Regions from separate parts of the Paeniglutamicibacter sulfureus genome, predicted to be linked through region 1. Evidence: riboswitches for the same ligand, from Rfam matches in the RefSeq annotation. Region 1 holds a riboswitch; each other region holds the start of a gene.

The links. Region 1 has a riboswitch for thiamine pyrophosphate ahead of thiM (hydroxyethylthiazole kinase). Riboswitches for the same ligand answer to the same signal wherever they lie in the genome.
Region 2: it holds a riboswitch for thiamine pyrophosphate, as region 1 does, so the genes downstream of both, ABD687_RS09215 (3-oxoacyl-ACP reductase) here and thiM (hydroxyethylthiazole kinase) in region 1, are expected to answer to the same signal.
Region 3: it holds a riboswitch for thiamine pyrophosphate, as region 1 does, so the genes downstream of both, thiC (phosphomethylpyrimidine synthase ThiC) here and thiM (hydroxyethylthiazole kinase) in region 1, are expected to answer to the same signal.

What each region holds. Positions count from the first base shown of each region.
Region 1 is NZ_BAAAWO010000001.1:3,118,824-3,125,104, reverse strand. Features, by position in the region: gene ABD687_RS14275 (M4 family metallopeptidase) at 1-162, shown strand, start outside; gene pgm (phosphoglucomutase (alpha-D-glucose-1,6-bisphosphate-dependent)) at 253-1,890, shown strand; gene ABD687_RS14265 (aldehyde dehydrogenase family protein) at 2,077-3,540, opposite strand; TPP riboswitch at 3,668-3,768, shown strand; gene thiM (hydroxyethylthiazole kinase) at 3,760-4,578, shown strand; gene thiE (thiamine phosphate synthase) at 4,575-5,234, shown strand; gene thiD (bifunctional hydroxymethylpyrimidine kinase/phosphomethylpyrimidine kinase) at 5,231-6,281, shown strand, end outside.
Region 2 is NZ_BAAAWO010000001.1:2,017,157-2,023,437, reverse strand. Features, by position in the region: gene ABD687_RS09230 (thermonuclease family protein) at 53-592, opposite strand; gene ABD687_RS09225 (hypothetical protein) at 610-966, opposite strand; gene ABD687_RS09220 (LLM class flavin-dependent oxidoreductase) at 1,042-2,376, opposite strand; gene ABD687_RS09215 (3-oxoacyl-ACP reductase) at 2,394-3,158, opposite strand; TPP riboswitch at 3,238-3,331, opposite strand; gene ABD687_RS09210 (Tex family protein) at 3,465-5,843, shown strand; gene ABD687_RS09205 (hypothetical protein) at 6,016-6,281, shown strand, end outside.
Region 3 is NZ_BAAAWO010000001.1:828,511-834,791, forward strand. Features, by position in the region: gene ABD687_RS03785 (LPXTG cell wall anchor domain-containing protein) at 1-197, opposite strand, end outside; gene lepB (signal peptidase I) at 1,283-1,972, opposite strand; gene rplS (50S ribosomal protein L19) at 2,033-2,392, opposite strand; TPP riboswitch at 2,919-3,026, shown strand; gene thiC (phosphomethylpyrimidine synthase ThiC) at 3,039-4,823, shown strand; gene ABD687_RS03805 (ankyrin repeat domain-containing protein) at 4,991-5,740, shown strand; gene trmD (tRNA (guanosine(37)-N1)-methyltransferase TrmD) at 5,763-6,281, opposite strand, start outside.

The DNA of each region.
Region 1 (6,281 bases):
CGCGCGCTGCCTGAGGATGCGGACTTCGGCACCTTTGCCGAACAGACCCTGCTCCAGGCCCGCCGCGACCACGGGGCCGGTTCCAAGGTGGAGCTTGCGCTGGCCGATGCCTGGGACACCGTCGGCGTGGTCCCCCGGGTGAAGGATGCCGAGCAGGGATGACCGACGCACAGCGGGGCCCGACACGAAATCATGAACCCGCACCGCGGCGTCTTCGGCCACGGCAACGCAATCAATGAGAAACTGGGGGGCATGGCCCATCCTCGCGCCGGGACCCCGGCACTGCCCCAAGACCTGATCGATCTCCCAGCGGTGCGCGACGCGTACTTCGACATCCACCCGGATCCCTCCGACCCCGCCCAGCGCGTGGCCTTCGGCACCTCCGGGCACCGCGGCACCTCGCTGAACGGTTCCTTCAACGAGGACCACATCGCCGCCATCACCCAGGCCATTGTCCAATACCGGCGCGGCGCCGGGATCACCGGACCGGTCTTCGTCGGCAAGGACACCCATGCCCTCTCGGATCCTGCACAGGACACCGTGCTCGAGGTCCTGGCCGGAAACGACGTGTCGATCCTGGCCGATGCACGCACCGGCTGGACCCCCACGCCGGCCCTGAGCCACGCCATCCTGGCGCACAACGCCGACCCGGCCGCTCCGCGCGCCGACGGCATCATCATCACCCCCTCGCACAACCCTCCCGCCGACGGCGGACTGAAGTACAACCCGCCGCACGGCGGGCCGGCCGACACCGACGCCACCTCGTGGATCGCGAACCGCGCCAACGAGCTGCTGGAGGCCAAGCTGGCCGGGGTCAAGCGGATCCCGCTGGGCGCCGCGCGGCTGGGCGGCAAGATCGGCTCCTTTGACTTCATGTCCTCCTACGTCAACGACCTGCCCTCCGCGCTGGACCTGGACGCGATCCGCGATGCCGGCATCCGCATCGGCGCCGACCCGATGGGCGGGGCCGCCGTCGACTACTGGGGCGCGATCGCCGAAACCCACAAGCTGGACCTCACCGTCGTCAACCCGGGCGTGGACCCGCGCTTTGCCTTCATGTCCCTGGACACCGACGGCAAGATCCGCATGGACTGCTCCTCGGCCGATGCGATGGCCTCGCTGATCGCCGCCCGCAGCTCCTTCGACATTGCCACGGGCAACGACGCCGATGCGGACCGCCACGGCATTGTCACTCCCGATGCCGGGCTGATGAACCCCAACCACTACCTGGCCGTGGCCATCGAGTACCTCTACACCAACCGCACCGGCTGGTCCGCGGAGGCGGGCATCGGCAAGACGCTGGTCTCCTCCTCGATGATCGACCGGGTTGCCGCCTCACTGGCCCGCACCCTGGTCGAGGTCCCGGTGGGCTTCAAGTGGTTCGTGCCGGGGCTGCTGGACGGTTCCGGGGCGTTCGGCGGCGAGGAATCCGCGGGCGCATCCTTCCTGCGCCGCGACGGACGCACCTGGACCACCGACAAGGACGGAATCCTGATGGCGCTGCTGGCCAGCGAGATCACCGCCGTCACCGGCTCTTCCCCCTCGAAGCACTATGCCGCGCTGGCAGCCGAGCACGGCTCCCCGAGCTATGCGCGCATCGACGCCCCGGCCGACAGGGAGCAGCGGGCGCGGCTGGGGAACCTCGCGGCCACCGACGTGGCCGCCGAGATGCTGGCGGGAGAGGAGATCACCGCACGGCTGACCGAGGCGCCGGGCAACGGGGCGAAGATCGGCGGGCTGAAGGTCACCACGCAGAACGCCTGGTTTGCCGCGCGCCCCTCGGGCACCGAGGACAAGTACAAGATCTACGCCGAGTCGTTCCTGGGCGACGAGCACCTGGCCCGGGTGCAGGCCGAGGCGAAGGACATTGTCTCCGCGGTGCTCGGATAGGGGACCACAGGTTCCGTCGTGTTCCCGGTGCGTTGCCACCCGGAAAGCACCACGGCGTGGCACGGATGTAGGACTGCGAGCCGCCCCCGGCGGGAGGGCCCCGCGGGCCTACATGGCTGACTGCGGCATTCCGGACGTTCTGCCAAAAAGCGGCTTCCACAGGTGAATATGCGGATTGCGGAATGCTTACATGAGCCTGTCGATGAGCTTGGATTTCGCCCACGTGTACGGCGGGTAGAGCGCCTTGAGCGTGTCCACTACTGTCGTCTTGCCCATCACCGCGCGCATCTGCGATAGCCGCTCGAACCCATGCCGCCCGTGGTATGCACCCATGCCGGATGCGCCAACGCCGCCAAAGGGAAGACCCGGGACGAAGAGGTGCACATTGGGCGCATTGTGCACGATGGCCCCCGCCCGCACCTGGTCCCCGAAGGCCGACTGCAGCCGCGGGTTCTCGCTGAAGAGGTAGGCGACCAGCGGGTTTGGGCGTGCGTTGATGAAGCGCACGGCCGCATCGAAGCTTTCCACCGCGATGATCGGCAGTATCGGGCCAAAGATCTCCTCGCGCATCAGCGGCGAGTCCGGATCCACGTTGGCCATCACGGTGGGCTCGATCTTCAGGGTGTCGGCATCGTACCCGCCCCCGATGAGGATCTCGCCGTGGTCCAGGTAGGAAACCAACCTGTCGAAGTGGGCGGTGTTCACGATGCGGCCGTAGTCGCGGCTGGACAGCGGATTCTTCCCGTAGAACCCGGTGATCGCCTTGGCCAGCTGTTTTTCCAGGTCCCGGGCGGCATCGCCGACCGCCAGCACGTAGTCGGGCGCCACGCAGGTCTGCCCGGAATTCATGAACTTCCCGAAGGCAAGCCTGCGCGCCACCGTGGCGGAGGATCCGTCCATCACCAGGGCCGGGGACTTTCCGCCCAGCTCAAGTGTCACGGGTGTCAGGTGCTCTGCGGCGGCGCGGGCCACGATCTTGCCAACCCGCTCACCGCCGGTGAAAAAGATGTGGTCAAAGTGCTGTTCCAGCAAGTGTTTGCTGGTGGATGCGCCGCCTTGGACGACGGCGCAGGCCCGGTGGTCGAGGAACTTCGGGATCAGCCTGCCCAGCACCGCGGAGGTCGCCGGTGCCAGCTCCGAGGGCTTGAGCACCGTGACGTTGCCCGCCGCGATGGAGGCAACCAGCGGGGCGAGGATCAACTGCAGCGGATAATTCCAGGCGCCGATCACCAGCACCACGCCCAGGGGTTGCGGCTCGATCTTGGCTGCCGCCGGATGCAGTGCCAACGGGATCTTCACCGCCTTGGACTCCATCCACTCGGAGAGGTGAAGCTGCGCGTGGTCGATTTCCGCGCGCACCATGTCGATTTCCGTCAGCTTCGCCTCGACGGTGCCCTTGCCCAGGTCGTCGGCCAGCGCATCGGTGAAATCCTGCTCGTGGGCATCCAGCATCCGTTCGAGCGCCTTGAGCTGCGAGGCCCGGAAGCGGCGCGGGTGGGCCAGCCGGGTGGCGACCACGTCGTGCATGGAGGCGACGATCTCCACGATGTTTTCCGGGAGTTCGGGCACCACCTCGGGAAGCTCGAGCTCGTTCAGCGCCGTCGACTCGCGAGACGCAGCTGATTTGTGTGGAGTGTCGGATGTGCCCATGTCCCGAGCCTACGGCCAGCGCGGCATCTCCAACAGGCCGCCGCGCCCTGGTTGCGGGGAGGCGCCTCGCGCAGGAAGGACGCGGACTCGGCTTTCCCGCCCCGGGGCCCGGTGGGATAGGCTCACGCATAGTGACACGGGGTGTCGGCGCGCACGCGACCGGCTGAGATGAAACCCGTAGAACCTGATCTAGTTCGTACTAGCGGAGGGATGTTGCTCATGGAATCCATGGCGCCTTCAAGATTTGTAACACCCGGCGAGCTCGCCGATGCCCTGGGCGCGCTGCGCGCCTCCTCGCCCCTGGTCCAGTGCCTGACCAACACCGTGGTCACCAACTTCACCGCCAACGTGCTGCTGGCCGTCGGCGGGTCCCCGGCCATGGTGGACGTCCCCGGGGAGGCCGGCGACTTTGCCGCGGTGGCGGCATCCCTGCTGGTGAACCTGGGCACCCCGAACACCGAGCAGGCGGCCGCCATGCGCGAGGCCGTTACCGGCGCCGGCGCCGCCTCGACGCCCTGGGTGCTGGACCCCGTGGCGATCGGGTCGCTGCGCGTGCGCACCGCGCTCGCCCGCGAACTTGCCGCCGCCGGACCGAGCGTGATCCGCGGGAACGCCTCGGAGATCCTGGCGCTGGCCGGCGTCTCGGGGGGCGGGCGCGGGGTCGAGTCCACCGATTCGGTTGCCGCCGCGGCCGACGCCGCCAGGGAGCTGGCCAGGAGCAGCGGAGCTGTCGTGGCTGTCTCCGGGGAGGCTGACCTGGTCACCGACGGGGTGCGCATCGTGTACGTGCACGGCGGCAGCGCGCTGCTGACCCGCATCACCGGCGGCGGGTGCGCGCTGGGCGCGGTCTGCGCCGCCTTCCTGTCCACCGGCCCCGACCCGCTGGTGGCCACGGTGGCCGCGCACGCCTTCTACTCCGCCGCCGCCGAACGCGCCGCAGAGCACGCGGCGGGACCCGGCACCTTCGCCCCGCTCTTCCTGGACGCGCTGGCAGCCATCTCCCCCGCCGAGCTGCGCGCCGCGGCGGTGCTCTCATGAGCGGCTACGGCGTGTACCTGGTCGCGGACTCGGCCTCCACCGCCGGACGTCCGCTGGTCGACATTGTGAAGGCCGCGGTCGACGGAGGCATCACGACGGTGCAGCTGCGCTGCAAGGACATGCCGGCCGGAGAATTCGTGGACCTCGTCATGGAATGCGCCCACCACACCGCCGGGCGCGCGGCACTGCTGGTCAACGACCGCGTCGACGTGTTCCTGGCCGCCCGCACCTCCGGCGCTGACGTGCAGGGCGTTCACATCGGCCAATCCGACCTGCCGGCAAACCTGGTGCGCGAACTCATCGGCCCCGGCTCCGTGCTGGGACTCTCCGCGGCCGGCGATGGCGAGATCCGCACCGCGAACCAACTCAACGCGTTTGCCCCGGGCACCATCGATTACCTGGGGGTCGGCGCCGTGCACGCCACCCCCACCAAGAAGGACCACCCCGAGCCGCTGGGCCACGCGGGCCTGGCCCGCGCCGTTGGACTCAGCGACCTCCCGGTCATCGCCATCGGCGGCATCGACGCCGCGGATGTTGCCCCGCTGGCCCGCGCCGGGGCCGCCGGCGTGGCGGTGGTCCGCGCCATTTGCGCCGCCGATGACCCGCGCGAAGCATCCAGGAACCTACGCACCCTCTGGGAGGGCAGCAAGCCATGAGCACCCCGAACACCGTGAAGAACATCCTGTCCATCGCCGGCTCCGACCCCTCCGGCGGCGCCGGGATCCAGGCAGACCTGAAATCCATCGCCGCCGCCGGCGGCTACGGCATGGCCGCCATCAGCGCGCTGACCGCGCAGAACACCCGCGGCGTCAGTGCCGTGCACGTGCCGCCGGCCGGCTTCCTGTTGGCGCAGCTGCGCGCGGTTTCCGAGGACATCGCCATCGACGCGATCAAGATCGGGATGCTCGCCAACGCGGCGGTCATCGACGAGCTCGGCGGCTGGCTGGCCGGGATCCGGACCGCCGCGGGCTCCGATGCCCCGGCGGTGGTGCTGGACCCGGTCATGGTCGCCACCAGCGGGGATTCGCTGCTGGATGCAGAGGCAACCAACGCGCTGCGGCGCCTCTTTGCCCACGTCGACGTGATCACCCCCAACATCCCGGAACTTGCCGTGCTGGGGCGCGGCCCCGTGGCCGGGAACTGGGAGCAGGCGGTGGCCCAGGCGCGCTCCCTTGCCGCCGAGTACCAGGTCCTGGTGCTGGCCAAGGGCGGACACCTGGAAGGCGAAACCTGCCGGGACGCCCTCATCTCTCCCGACGGCGTGCTCTTCGAGGTCGCCTCGCCGCGGCTGGCCACCGCCAACACCCACGGCACCGGCTGCTCGCTCTCCTCCGCCCTGGCGACCTTCTACGCCCGCGGCGGCGACTGGGCCCAGGCGCTGCGCCAGGCCAAGGCCTGGCTGTCGGAGGCGATTGCCCGGGCGGACGAGCTGGCGGTCGGCGGCGGGCACGGCCCGGTCAACCACCTGGCAGCACTCTGGGACGGGGTGCGCCCGGCGCCGGCCCGGGACCCGCTGGCGCACTGGTGGGAAGCGATCGCCGGCATCCGCGCGGGCATCGACGAGCTGGCGTTCATCCGCCGGCTCAAGGACGGGTCGCTGGCCCCCGCCGACTTCGAGGACTACCTGGGTCAAGACGCCCTGTACCTGCGCAGCTATGCGCGGGTCATGTCGCGGGCCTCGGAACTCGCCCCGACCACCGAGG
Region 2 (6,281 bases), 1.1 Mb from region 1:
TGTTCCCGGCCATGCCGGGTTGCTTCGACTGCCAACGAGGGCGAGAGCTCGTTCAGCCGCAACCGTTGGCAGGATCAAACATCCCCGCCTCGATCTGTTGGGCCTGCCGTTGTGCATCGCGCAGTTGCCCGTAGAATCTCACGTTGGGCTCGACCTTCATTGCCGTCGCGTGTCCGGATGCCACGAGGGCTCCGTTGATGAATTCTCCCCCGTGGCTCAGTGCGGCGAGGGTCCGCCCATATTGGTCCAGGCGTTCGGCATCGAATTGCAGCTCGACCTCCGCACCCTTGGGCAGTTTCTTGGCCAGGAATTCGGCCGCCTGCCGGCCGAAGCATTCCCCGGGTTGGTCCGGGCGGGAAATCTCCGGTGCGTCGACGTTTAGCAGCCGGACCCTGGTTCGTTCGCCGTCCAGCATGAGGTAGAGGGTGTCACCGTCGACCACATGCTGAACCGTTGCGCGTGCGTCCGGGTCACCCGTTCGGTCCCCGTAACCGCCGTTGACCTTGGGAAGCAACAACCACGTTCCGGCGACCACCGCTACGCACAAGACAAGCACCGGGACGGCACTGCCTCGACGACGGGACCTACTCATGGCTGTCGCTCATTTTCCTAGACCAGGGCGTTGTCGCAGGCGGTAACGAGCCGGGCCTGTACATCGGCCGGGACCTGGTCGCCGGAGGCAGCCATATCGTCAAGTGCGCTGACGATCTCCGGGGGCAGCCCGCCCTCGCGGACGGCGTCGACCATGGAGGCAACGACCTTGAGGTCGGCTGCGTTGATGGTGCCGTCCTGGATGGGGGCACAAGCTTGTTTGATGAGTTCCTTCTTGGCGCCGTCGGCCAGTTGCGTGGCGGCGGAGGAAGCTGCGGAAGAGGCCGTGTCGGCAATGGTTGAGCAACCGGTCGCCGAGAGCAGGAGGACTGCGCCGGAAATCAGCAGTGCACTTTTGGAGCGTGAAAATGTCATGGGTTCCATCTTAGTTGTTCCCCGGTGGGAGAACTCTGGGTAACCCATGAGTGCTCCCACCCCGGAGATGAACTGCTATCCGCGTGCCGAAACGGTTTCCAAGCGCGCAGGCCTGGCCAGGCCCAGTGTTTCGCGCAGCGTGGTTCCCGGGTAGGCGGAGCGGAACAGGCCGCGCTCTTGGAGGATCGGTACGACCAATCCCACAAAATCATCCAATCCCGCCGGATAACTTGGGCACATGAGGTTGAAGCCCTCACAGGCGCCCGACATGAACCATTCCTCAATCTCGTCCGCGATCTCGGCGGGGGTGCCGATCATGGTTGCATGGCCCCCGCCCGCTGCCAGGAACCCCAGCAGTTCGCGAAGCGTGGGGCGCTGGGTTTCGATGATGCGCTGAACGGTCAGGTAGCGGCCTTGTGGGCCGGTGAAGTCCTCGGCCGGGGGCAGCGGATCCACCCTGTCGTCCAGCGGATGGGTGTTGTAGTCCTGGCCGGTGAACATGTTGAGCTGGGCGATGGCCGACCCGGTGTCAATGAAGGAATCCAGCACGCGCTTCTTTTCCCATGCCTCTTCCCGCGTGGCACCGATGTACGTGACCAGCCCGGGAAGCACGGGAACCGGATCATTGGAGCGTCCGGCAAGACCCAGTAGTCGCCGGATGTCGGCGGCATACTCGACTGCCGATTCCCTGTCCCAGGAAACGGAGTAGATGGCTTCGGCATGGCGGGCCGCAAAGGAGCGGCCGGCTTCCGAGGATCCCGCCTGGAACAGCACCGGCCGCCCCTGCGGGCACCGGGGGACTGTCAGCGGGCCGGCAACCGAGAAATGGTTGCCGCGGTGGTTGATCGGCCGGACCTGCGCCGGATCAAGGTAACGTCCGGCTTCCCGGTCAACCAGCAGTGCAGAATCTGACCAGGAATCCCACAACCCCTGCAACGCGACAACAAACTCTTCGGCGCGCTCGTAGCGCTGGGCATGAGCCGGCAGGGAATCCATGGAATGATTGCGGGCCTCGGCGTCAAACATGGAGGTCACCACGTTGATGCCCGCCCGCCCGCCGCTGATGTGGTCCAGCGAGGCCAACAGCCTGGCGGCGTGGAAGGGCGTGTAGAAGCTGGCCGAGATCGTGGTGACCAACCCGATGCGGCTGGTGGCACGAGCCATGGCACTGAGAGCAGTCACCGGTTCCAGGAACCAGGGGATCCCTGCCGCGTATTCATGGTTCACGCTCTGCCCGTCGGCAAAAAAGACAGCATCCAGGCAACCGCGCTCGGCAATCCGGGCAAGTTCCTCGTAGTAGGAAATGTCGCCGAGGCGGTCGGCGCTGGATTCGGGGTGGCGCCATCCCATGGTGTGGTGGCCCGCCCCGTAGATGAAGGCGTTCAGGTGCAATTGGCGTGTGGCGTCCACGATGCTTTACCCGACCCCTAGTTCATCACCAGGCCGCCGTCGACAACCAGGTTCTGCCCGGTCACCGCCCGGGACCACGGTGAAGCGAACAGCAGTGCGGCGTCGGCGAACTCCGCCGGGGAAGTGACCCTGCGCAGTGGCGTGGAGCCGGCGATCAGGTCGAAGACCGCTTCCGGGGTGGCGGCGGAGGCATCGGTGGTGCGAAGCAGGCCGCCGGAGATCATGTTCACGCGGATGTTTTCCGGGCCGAGGTCGGCCGCGAACGTGCGGGTCATGGCCAGCAGGGCAGCCTTGGCCGCGGTGTAGTCGTGGTAGGGGACCACGGGGTTCTGGAAGAGGTTTGTCCCGATGTTGACGATGTTGCCAAAGCCCGCGGTTCTCATGCCGGGCAGGGTTGCCTGGATCGTGTTCAGCGCACCGCCAACGATGCCGGTGAACTGCTCCCCGAAAGCCATGTAGCCGATTCCATCGGCCTTGGCACGGGCGTCGCCATTGAACGAAAAATCGGGCAGGGCGTTGTTGACGACAGTGGTGATGGGAGCACCAAAATGTTCGTGCGCCCCGGCCACCAATTGGGAGACTTGATCCGCGTTCGCGACATCGGCTTGGACCGCTATCGCGCGATCGGCCCCGAACTCGGCTGCCAGTTCCCGGGCGGCGGTTTCGCTGGAGCGGTAGTTCAATACAAGCCGTGCGCCCTCGCGCGCAAAGGCCCGGGCCAGGTCTGCCCCGAGTCCGCGTCCTGCCCCGGTGATCAACACGATTTGGTCCTTGATAAGCATTTTCTTGCACCCTTCTGCTGGGCGAAGGGATGCCATGGAACCAGCCGACGGTCGTCCAGGAATTTGGGTACGAGGGCAGTTCAAGCCGGACCGGCATCCCTTCGCTCGGATTATCGAGATCAGGTTCAACGGGTCTATCTCTCAGCCGCCAGGCGGCACCCCGTGTCGAGTCCTGTGGCCAACGTAGCACCGGTACGGGGCAATCCCCGAATCAAGGGCAAGGACGGAGGCGACACACACGAGGCCTCGCCGGTCGGTGTCCGCGGGCAGTGCCACGGATGCGGCAAACTAGTGTGGGTGAGCCAGATGCGAATAATCCACACCATTGCCGCCGAGTTAACTTCCGGGGGTGCTTCGGTTGCCGACTGGCAGGTGAAGGCCGCCGTCGAATTGCTCGATGCCGGATCGACCGTCCCCTTCATTGCCCGATACCGCAAGGAAGCCACCGGAACCCTGGACGACACCCAGCTGCGCCTGCTTGAGGAGCGGCTGCGCTACCTGCGTGAATTGGAGGACCGCCGGGAAGCGATCCTGAAGGCCATCGAGGAGCAGGGGAAACTCACCGACGAGCTGCGGGCCGCCATCATGGCTGCCGGTACCAAGGCCGAATTGGAGGACCTGTATCTGCCATACAAGTCCAAGCGCCGCACCCGCGCCCAGATCGCCCGCGAGGCCGGACTCGAGCCGCTGGCCGACTCGCTGATCCGCGATCCCGCCCAGGATCCCGAAGCGTTGGCAGCCACCTTCCTAAACCCCGAGCACGAGGTCAATGCGGCATCCGATGCCCTGGCCGGTGCCCGGGCCATTCTCACCGAACGTGCCTCGCAGGACGCGGTGCTGGTCTCCGAATTGCGCGAACGGCTGTGGACACGAGGGAAGATCTCGTCCAAGATCGCATCCGGCGCCCCTGCCGCGGATGCCTCGAAGTTCTCCGACTACGAAGACTTCGTGCAGCCCGTTGCCACCCAGCCCTCGCACCGCATCCTCGCGCTGCTGCGCGGAGAACGCGAGGGTGCGCTGAACCTGGAGCTGGCCGAGGCCGACCCGCGCGACGAGGCGGCGCTCACCGAGGCGCGGGCCGGATATGAGGCCGCCGTCGCCCGTTCGCTGGGCATCAAGGCCGCTGCCGATGCGCCGGCCGGCAAGTGGCTGGCACAAACCGTTCGCCTGGCCTGGCGCGGACGCCTGTTGGCACGGTTGGAGGCGGACCTGCGCACGCGGCTCTTCGAGGCCGCGGAGGAAGCCAGTGTCAAGGTCTTCGCCGCCAACCTGCGCGACGTGCTGTTGGCCGCCCCTGCCGGAAACCGGGCGGTGCTGGGGCTGGACCCCGGGTTGCGCACCGGGGTGAAGGTTGCCGTCGTCGACGCCACCGGCAAAGTGGTCGACATTGCCACCATCTACCCGCACGCCCCGGCCAACAAATGGGATGCCTCCGTGGCGACCCTGGTGGCACTGGCAACCAAGCACGGCACCGAACTGATTGCCGTGGGCAACGGGACCGCAAGCCGCGAGACCGACAAACTGGCCGGCGAGGTCATCGCCAAGCTGACCAACAAGCCTGCCAAGGTCATCGTCTCCGAGGCCGGGGCATCGGTGTATTCGGCGTCGGCGCTGGCAAGCGCCGAGTTGCCGGACCTGGATGTCTCCATCCGCGGTGCGGTGTCCATTGCCCGCCGACTGCAGGATCCGCTGGCCGAACTGGTGAAGATCGAACCCAAGTCCATCGGCGTGGGCCAGTATCAGCACGATTTGACCCCGGCCAAGCTTGACCGCTCCCTGGATGCCGTGGTCGAGGACTGCGTCAACGCCGTCGGCGTGGATGTGAACACCGCATCCCCGGCGCTGCTGGCCCGGGTGGCCGGAGTCGGTTCGCTGCTGAGCCGCAACATCGTCGAACACCGCAATGCGAACGGCCCTTTCACCACCCGCCGGTCCCTGTTGAAGGTTCCGCGCCTGGGAGCCAAGGCCTTTGAGCAATGTGCCGGATTCCTGCGCATCACCGGCGGCAAGCAGCCGCTGGATGCCTCCGCCGTGCACCCCGAGGCGTACGGGCTGGCCGAAACCCTGCTGGCAGCCGCCGACGCCGGCAACCAGTCGGTGGCCACCCTGAATGCCGCAGACTTTGTCACCGAGCAATTCGGCCTGCCCACGGTCAAGGACGTCATCGCCGAACTGGTGCGGCCTGCCCGTGACCCGCGCCCGGACTTCAAGACCGCGAACCTCAAGGAAGGCGTGGAAAAGATCGGCGACCTGCAAGTCGGCATGATCCTGGAAGGCACCGTTTCCAATGTGGCAGCCTTCGGTGCATTCGTTGACGTGGGAGTACACCAAGACGGACTGGTCCATGTCTCGGCGATGAGCAGCAAGTTTATTTCCGATCCACGCGAAGTCGTCACATCGGGCCAGGTCGTCAAGGTCAAGGTGCTGGAGGTCGACCCGGAACGCAAGCGCATCTCGCTCACCCTGCGTCTGGATGACGAGCCCGGGGCCAAAGCCGAGCGGACGGACCGGGCACCGCGAGGCACCGGGCAGCGCAACGAACAGCGGGGCCAACGCCCGGCACGCGGCGGCGAGGGAAAGCAGCGCGGCGGCAAACCGCAACAGAATCGGCCGGCCAGCGCCGCCGGGTCTAACGCAAACACCGCCATGGCCGAGGCCCTGCGCCGCGCCGGCCTGAGCAGCTAGCACCGGCCCACCGCGCCACGGCATCCGGTGGCGGCCCCGAATGGTCCGCCACCGGAAACCCGGCGCGTTGCCACGGATATCGGGCCACGCGAAAGGTGGCGTACCGTTGTCTGCGATGCCCCACGCTCCGGAGGGGCGTTCCGGCCGCGAAACACACTGAGAGAAGCCCACAATGGATGACGAAACGCTGAGCGAATTGATCATGACGGTATTCATGGTGCTGCTCATGGTTGCCATGGCCTACATGATCAAAGCCGCGGCCACCGGACAAATCAGGCGTAATGCCTGGATCGGAATCCGCACCGCAGCCCTGACCCACTGCGACAAGTGCTGGCTGCTGGGCCATCACGCGGCGGCGAACAAGAGCACCATAGGCTGTTGGCTGGCCGCAGTGATCATGGCAGCCGGAGGCCTCCTCTCAACATTGGTGACGCTACC
Region 3 (6,281 bases), 2.3 Mb from region 1:
CTTGGCAGCGCCGCCTGGCTCTGGTCCTGTGATGATTCAGCGCTCGTGACGGCCGAAGTCTCCGTTGACGCAGGCTCCGGGGCGACTGAAGTCGTGGCGATCGCCGGTACGGTAGCGATGCTGCTCCCTAGCACCAGCGCCGTGGTCGCGGCAGCAATGCTGCCGCGCTTCAATAGCGCACGTGAGGATTCGTGCATATGTGAGGTCTCCCAATTCAAGGTGTGGTACCTCGCTTTTGTGTGCGCCGCGGCTGTCATGGGACATCCGATTGGGCACACCGCGAGCAATGAGTGTTACCAAAATGAAACCCTAACCTCTGTACATATCGCCTAACAAGCAGCGCCTCCCCAAAACTCCAGCGTTTCGAATAATTGATGCGTCAACCACCCAGTTGCACTTCCGCATGATCCCGCGGCAAGGCAGGACGGAGACGGGCGTCACTGGGCGCGACACGCCCGGAACAATATTCGGTCGACTCCCCTCGTAACTTTTGGATATTTCCCAGCATCCATGCATTTTTCTGTGCTGACGGCCGTAAAGCTGGCCGGCTCACATCGACACACGCAATGTGAAAATTGTGGAAACCTTATGGAAATACTTGAAGTTCGACACCGGACACAGGCTGAGGGAATCGAGCGCATGCACGCGGCCAACCTGCTGGACGGCACCGTTCCATGTCCCCGAAATCTCGAAGCATTGACGCCAACCAAGCGACGGGAATCGAAGTTGCCATCCAGCTCGAGGCAGCACCGACTACCGCGCACCAGCCAGACGGTTTGGCCGATCGGCCATGATTATTCCAACGCTCCTTGCCCGAGAATGCGGGTGCCGTGGGCAGGGGAAATATCTAGTGACCCGCAGGCAGTCAAGTAGCCGGCGCTTACCCAACGAAGCATTCATTCGCTTGCCCAGCACGGCCAGGCCTCGCGCGGTGGATGCCTGGCTATTTTCGTAGTCCAATCGGACACGGAGTCGCGAAGTGTTCTTACTCGGCAGGTATGTTTGCCGATATCCGCCTAGCGCATCGATGCGACACCAACGGTCGCTTCCGGGTGTTCCTTGCCTGTGGTTTCGACCGGCACGCAGACTTCCCGTACGTCCCGGATCGCACGGGGAGTCCACCCATTAAGTCGACTGATCGTCTCCGTGATTGGTGCCGCGCATCGAGAAGCCGAGGATTCTGGTCATCCGAGGAGGTGGGGCGGAAGGAGGGTTTGCCAGGATGCCGACGGCCAGTCGACGGCTGCCGGCCGTCACTACGTGTTGCGGGAGTGGTGTTCGGTTATTCGGCGAGGGGTAGTCCACCCAATACGGATGAGCCATCGATGGGTCGCTTATTTTCCAGTGGCCACACCACTTCGGCCACCTTGCCAATGACACGATCCGTGTCAATCATGCCGCCACCTGGCGCGCCCATCAGCGCACGCGAATCCTCGGATACCGAGCGATGGTCGCCCATGACCCATAGACGACCCTCGGGTACGTGCACATCGAATTCCACGTCACTCGGTGTGTCCCCGACATGGACATAGTGCTCGTCCACGGGGACACCGTTGATGCTCAGGCGCCCATCCGGGCCGCAGCAGCTGACGGTGTCGCCCCCGACTCCGATGACGCGCTTTACATAGACCGAATCTCCTCCGGCCAGGCGCAGTGCCCAGGCCAGTGAATCCAGGGCAGTGGGACGCTGGTAGGGCAGGAACGAGCCGCGGCCGTCGAAGATGACCACATCTCCGCGTTGGATCTCGGCGTCCTTGTAGGCAAGCCGGTTCACCAGCAAGCCCTCACCCGGGTTCAACGTGGATTCCATGGAAGTGGATCCAATGTAGAAGAAGTCAACGACGGTGGCGCGAACGCCAAGGGTGATCACCGCCGCCGCAGCAAGCGCGCCTACGGCAAAGCGCCAGCCCCTCGAAGGGGACCGGCGCTTTGTCGAAGCGGAAAAACGTTCCGATTCAGTAGTTTGATCCACGATGGATCCCCATCCTGGCCATCCGAAGGATGGCTTGGATAGAGGTTCTCGCTTTTCTGGCTACTTGGCAGACCGGAAGTCGCGCTTTTCGCGGATCTTCGCAGCCTTGCCGTGGCGATCGCGCATGTAGAACAGCTTCGCGCGGCGAACGTCGCCACGGGTTACCAGTTCGACCTTATCCAGAACCGGGGAGTGTACCGGGAAGGTACGCTCTACGCCGACGCCGAAGGAGACCTTGCGAACGGTGAAGGTTTCGCGAACGCCGTCGCCCTGGCGACCAAGGACGAAGCCCTGGAATACCTGGACACGGGAGTTCTTGCCTTCGATGATGTTGACGTGAACCTTGACGGTGTCACCGGCGCGGAAGTCCGGGACATCGCTGCGCAGCGAGGCTGCGTCGACAGAGTCGAGAATACGCATGAATGCATCTCCTAGGCAGACGCCGCAGGTCATCTACCTTAGACACGGACCGTAATTGTCCCTCATGAAGCGCGAAGGCGTCGAGGGAAAGATGTGGCGGTCCGGAGCTTGGTACCGCGATCCGTTTGCGGATCGGCGGTAGGTCGGACTGTTGATTCGTTCCCCCTGCGGCAGGAGCAGAACCCAGTAGACCCAAGAATCCATTTTGCCACACTCCGGGGCAAGCTGCGATGTTCCTTCCTTACAGCCAGGTCCGTCAAAGCTCGATTGGCCTCGGGTCTCCGCCTTGAACGCCGGCACCATGGCCGAATCGTGCCCATCAAATCGGTGCCGCTCATTTAGATTCCACTGGAAATATTGCCGCTGACCGCGCAGAAGGCCGGATAATCCACCTGGGTTGGCCCCGAAGGGGTAATCGCCGGCACTTCGGACCCAGAAGCGCGGAGGCCCGGTAAAGGACCAGGGCCCACCGCGCCGGTGCGCAAGGTCACACTCGATGCCGGATTGAATGTTGTGATAGTTTCACTTACGACCACACGGGTGCCCTTGCAGGGGCTGAGATCGAGCTGAAGCAGCAAGAGACCGTTGAACCTGTCCGGGTAATGCCGGCGAAGGAAGTGAGTACTCCTTGAGCAACACCATTTCAATGCACAGCCCTGTCCAAAACGCCTCGGAAGCAGCCGAAATCCAGTCCCTGAAGTCCCATTCCCTGGCTTATCTCGAGGACGCAGAATCGGGGATCCGGGTCCCGGTCACCGAAATCGCCTTGGAGCCGTCCCCCGGAGGCACGGCCAACGCCCCGCTGCGGGTGTATCGCACCGCCGGTCCCGGCAGTGACCCGGTCGTGGGCTTGCCGCCCTTCCGCGGCGAGTGGATCGCGGATCGTTCGGACACCGAGGCCTATGGCGGTCGGGAGCGGAACCTGCTCGATGACGGCAAGTCTGCATTGCGCCGCGGAGCGGCATCGGCCGAATGGAAGGGAGCACGGCACCAGCCGCGGCGCGCGGAACCCGGAAAACGCGTGACCCAAATGCACTACGCCCGCCGGGGAATCATCACCCCCGAAATGCGCTTTGTGGCGTTGCGCGAGAACTGCGACGTGGAACTGGTGCGCAGCGAGGTCGCTGCGGGCAGGGCCATCATCCCGTCAAACATCAACCACCCCGAGTCCGAGCCAATGATCATCGGCAAGGCGTTCCTGGTGAAGATCAATGCCAATATCGGCAACTCGGCGGTCACCAGCTCCATCGCCGAGGAGGTGGACAAGCTCCAGTGGGCCACCCAGTGGGGTGCCGACACCGTGATGGACCTGTCCACCGGCGATGACATCCACACCACCCGCGAATGGCTGATCCGCAACGCCCCGGTGCCCATCGGCACCGTCCCGATCTACCAGGCACTGGAAAAGGTCAACGGCGAGGCCAACGCACTGACCTGGGAAATCTACCGCGACACCGTGATCGAGCAGTGCGAACAGGGCGTCGACTACATGACCGTCCACGCCGGCGTGCTGTTGCGCTATGTGCCGCTGTCGGCCAACCGCGTGACCGGCATCGTCTCGCGCGGCGGGGCCATCATGGCCGGCTGGTGCCTGGCGCACCACCAGGAGAATTTCCTCTACACCCACTTCGACGAGCTGTGCGAGATCTTCGCGAAGTACGACGTGGCGTTTTCCCTGGGTGACGGTCTGCGCCCGGGGTCCATCGCCGACGCCAACGACGCAGCGCAGTTCGCCGAGCTGGACACCCTGGCCGAACTGACCAAGCGCGCCTGGAAGTACGACGTGCAGGTCATGGTCGAGGGCCCCGGGCACATCCCCTTCCACCTGGTGCGGGAGAACGTGGAGCGCCAGCAGGAGCTGTGCGAGGGCGCTCCGTTCTACACGCTTGGTCCGTTGGTCACCGACATTGCGCCCGGTTATGACCACATCACCAGCGCCATCGGCGCCACGGAGATAGCCCGCTACGGCACCGCGATGCTCTGCTATGTCACGCCCAAGGAACACTTGGGGCTGCCCAACAAGGACGACGTGAAGACCGGCGTGATCACCTACAAGATCGCAGCCCACGCCGCGGATCTGGCCAAGGGGCACCCGGGTGCATCCGTACGCGACGACGCGCTGAGCAAGGCGCGCTTCGAGTTCCGCTGGCGCGACCAGTTCGCCCTGTCGCTGGACCCGGTCACGGCCGAGTCGTTCCACGACGAGACGCTGCCTGCAGAACCGGCCAAGACCGCGCACTTCTGTTCCATGTGCGGGCCGAAGTTCTGCTCCATGCGCATCAGCCAGGACATCCGGGACGAATACGGTTCGGCCGATTCGCAGGCCGCCATCGCAGAAATGGTCAGCGGGATGCGCGAAAAAAGCCAGGAATTCCTGGCCGCCGGAGGCAAGGTCTATCTGCCCGAGCTCGAGGTACCGAGCAAGGCGTAGCATCCCCGACCCCATGTAGTCCCCCCAACGGGAACCTGCCCGAACGGATGCGTCTTCCCCGGGTTCACCCTGCGTTCAACGCGGGGAAGACGCGTTCATTGTGGCGGGTTGAACTCCGTAATCCCGTGGCCACTCACCTCGGCGTCGTCCCGGACTAGGATGGGTCCATGTCCAACCGACATTCACCTTCCGCATTGATCACAGGGGCGCTGGTTGCCGCCATCCTTGGTTTGGGTGCCTGCAGCATCCCCACGACGGGCGTCCGGGAATCTTCGACGCCACGGGCAAGCACGTCGGATAACGGGACCGTCGACGTGACGGCGCCGGAGGAATCCCTGGTCGCGGCGGCGGTGGCCAATGACGCCGAGCAGGTACGAAGACTGCTCGATGCCGGGGCTTCGGCCAACTACCGCGGCACCGATGGCCGGCCGGTGCTGGTCTCCGCAACCCGCGCCAACGCAGTGGACGCGGCCCGGGAACTGATCCGTCGGGGGGCCGACGTGAATGCCAAGGATCAGATCTCGGATTCGGCATTCCTGTATGCCGGGGCGGAGGGGCTCAACGACATCCTGAAACTCACGCTGGAAAACGGTGCGGATGTGGGAAGCACCAATCGCTACGGCGGCACCGCGCTGATTCCCGCCTGCGAACACGCCCACGTCGAAACCGTAAGGCTGCTCCTGGACGCCAAGGTCGCCGTCGACCACGTGAATGATCTTGGGTGGACCTGCCTTCTGGAGGCCGTCATTTTGGGCACAGGTGGTCCCGAACACCAGGAAGTGGTGCGTCTGGTCATCGACGCCGGCGCGGACGTCTCCATTGCGGATTCCGATGGGACCACGGCGCTCGAGCATGCCCGCCGGGGACGGCAAAGCGCGGTGGTCGGCCTCCTGGAAAGTGCCGAACCACCGCGCTAGGCGGCCTACAATCGCGTGGGCCTTAGGCGAGCTCGTCCTTCGGAATGATCTTGCCCTCGGATATGGCAAAGCCGCTGTGCCACAGGGTGTCGCGGTCGTGCCGGTTCAGCGTGGAGGGATCCAGCTGCACGATCAAGTCGGGGCGGCGGGACGCGGTGCGCTCAAGCTGCTTGTTGCGGCGGAAGCGGGCGATCTTGCCGTGGTTGCCGGAGAGCAGCACCTCGGGGACCTCCCGGCCCTCCCAGGTTCCGGGCTTGGTGTACACGGGGTACTCCAGCAATCCGTCGGAGTGCGACTCCTCGACCAGCGACTCCGGGTTTCCAATGACGCCGGGAATCAGCCGGCCAATGGCCTCCACCATGGCCAGGACCGCCACCTCTCCCCCGTTGAGCACGTAGTCACCGATCGAAACCGGGCGGACGTCGAACGCCTCTGCGGCGTGTTCCAGGACCCGCTCGTCGATGCCCTCGTATCGGCCGCAGGCAAAGGCCAGGTGCTCGGCTTCGGCCAGCTCGTAGGCCATGGCCTGGTTGAAGACCGC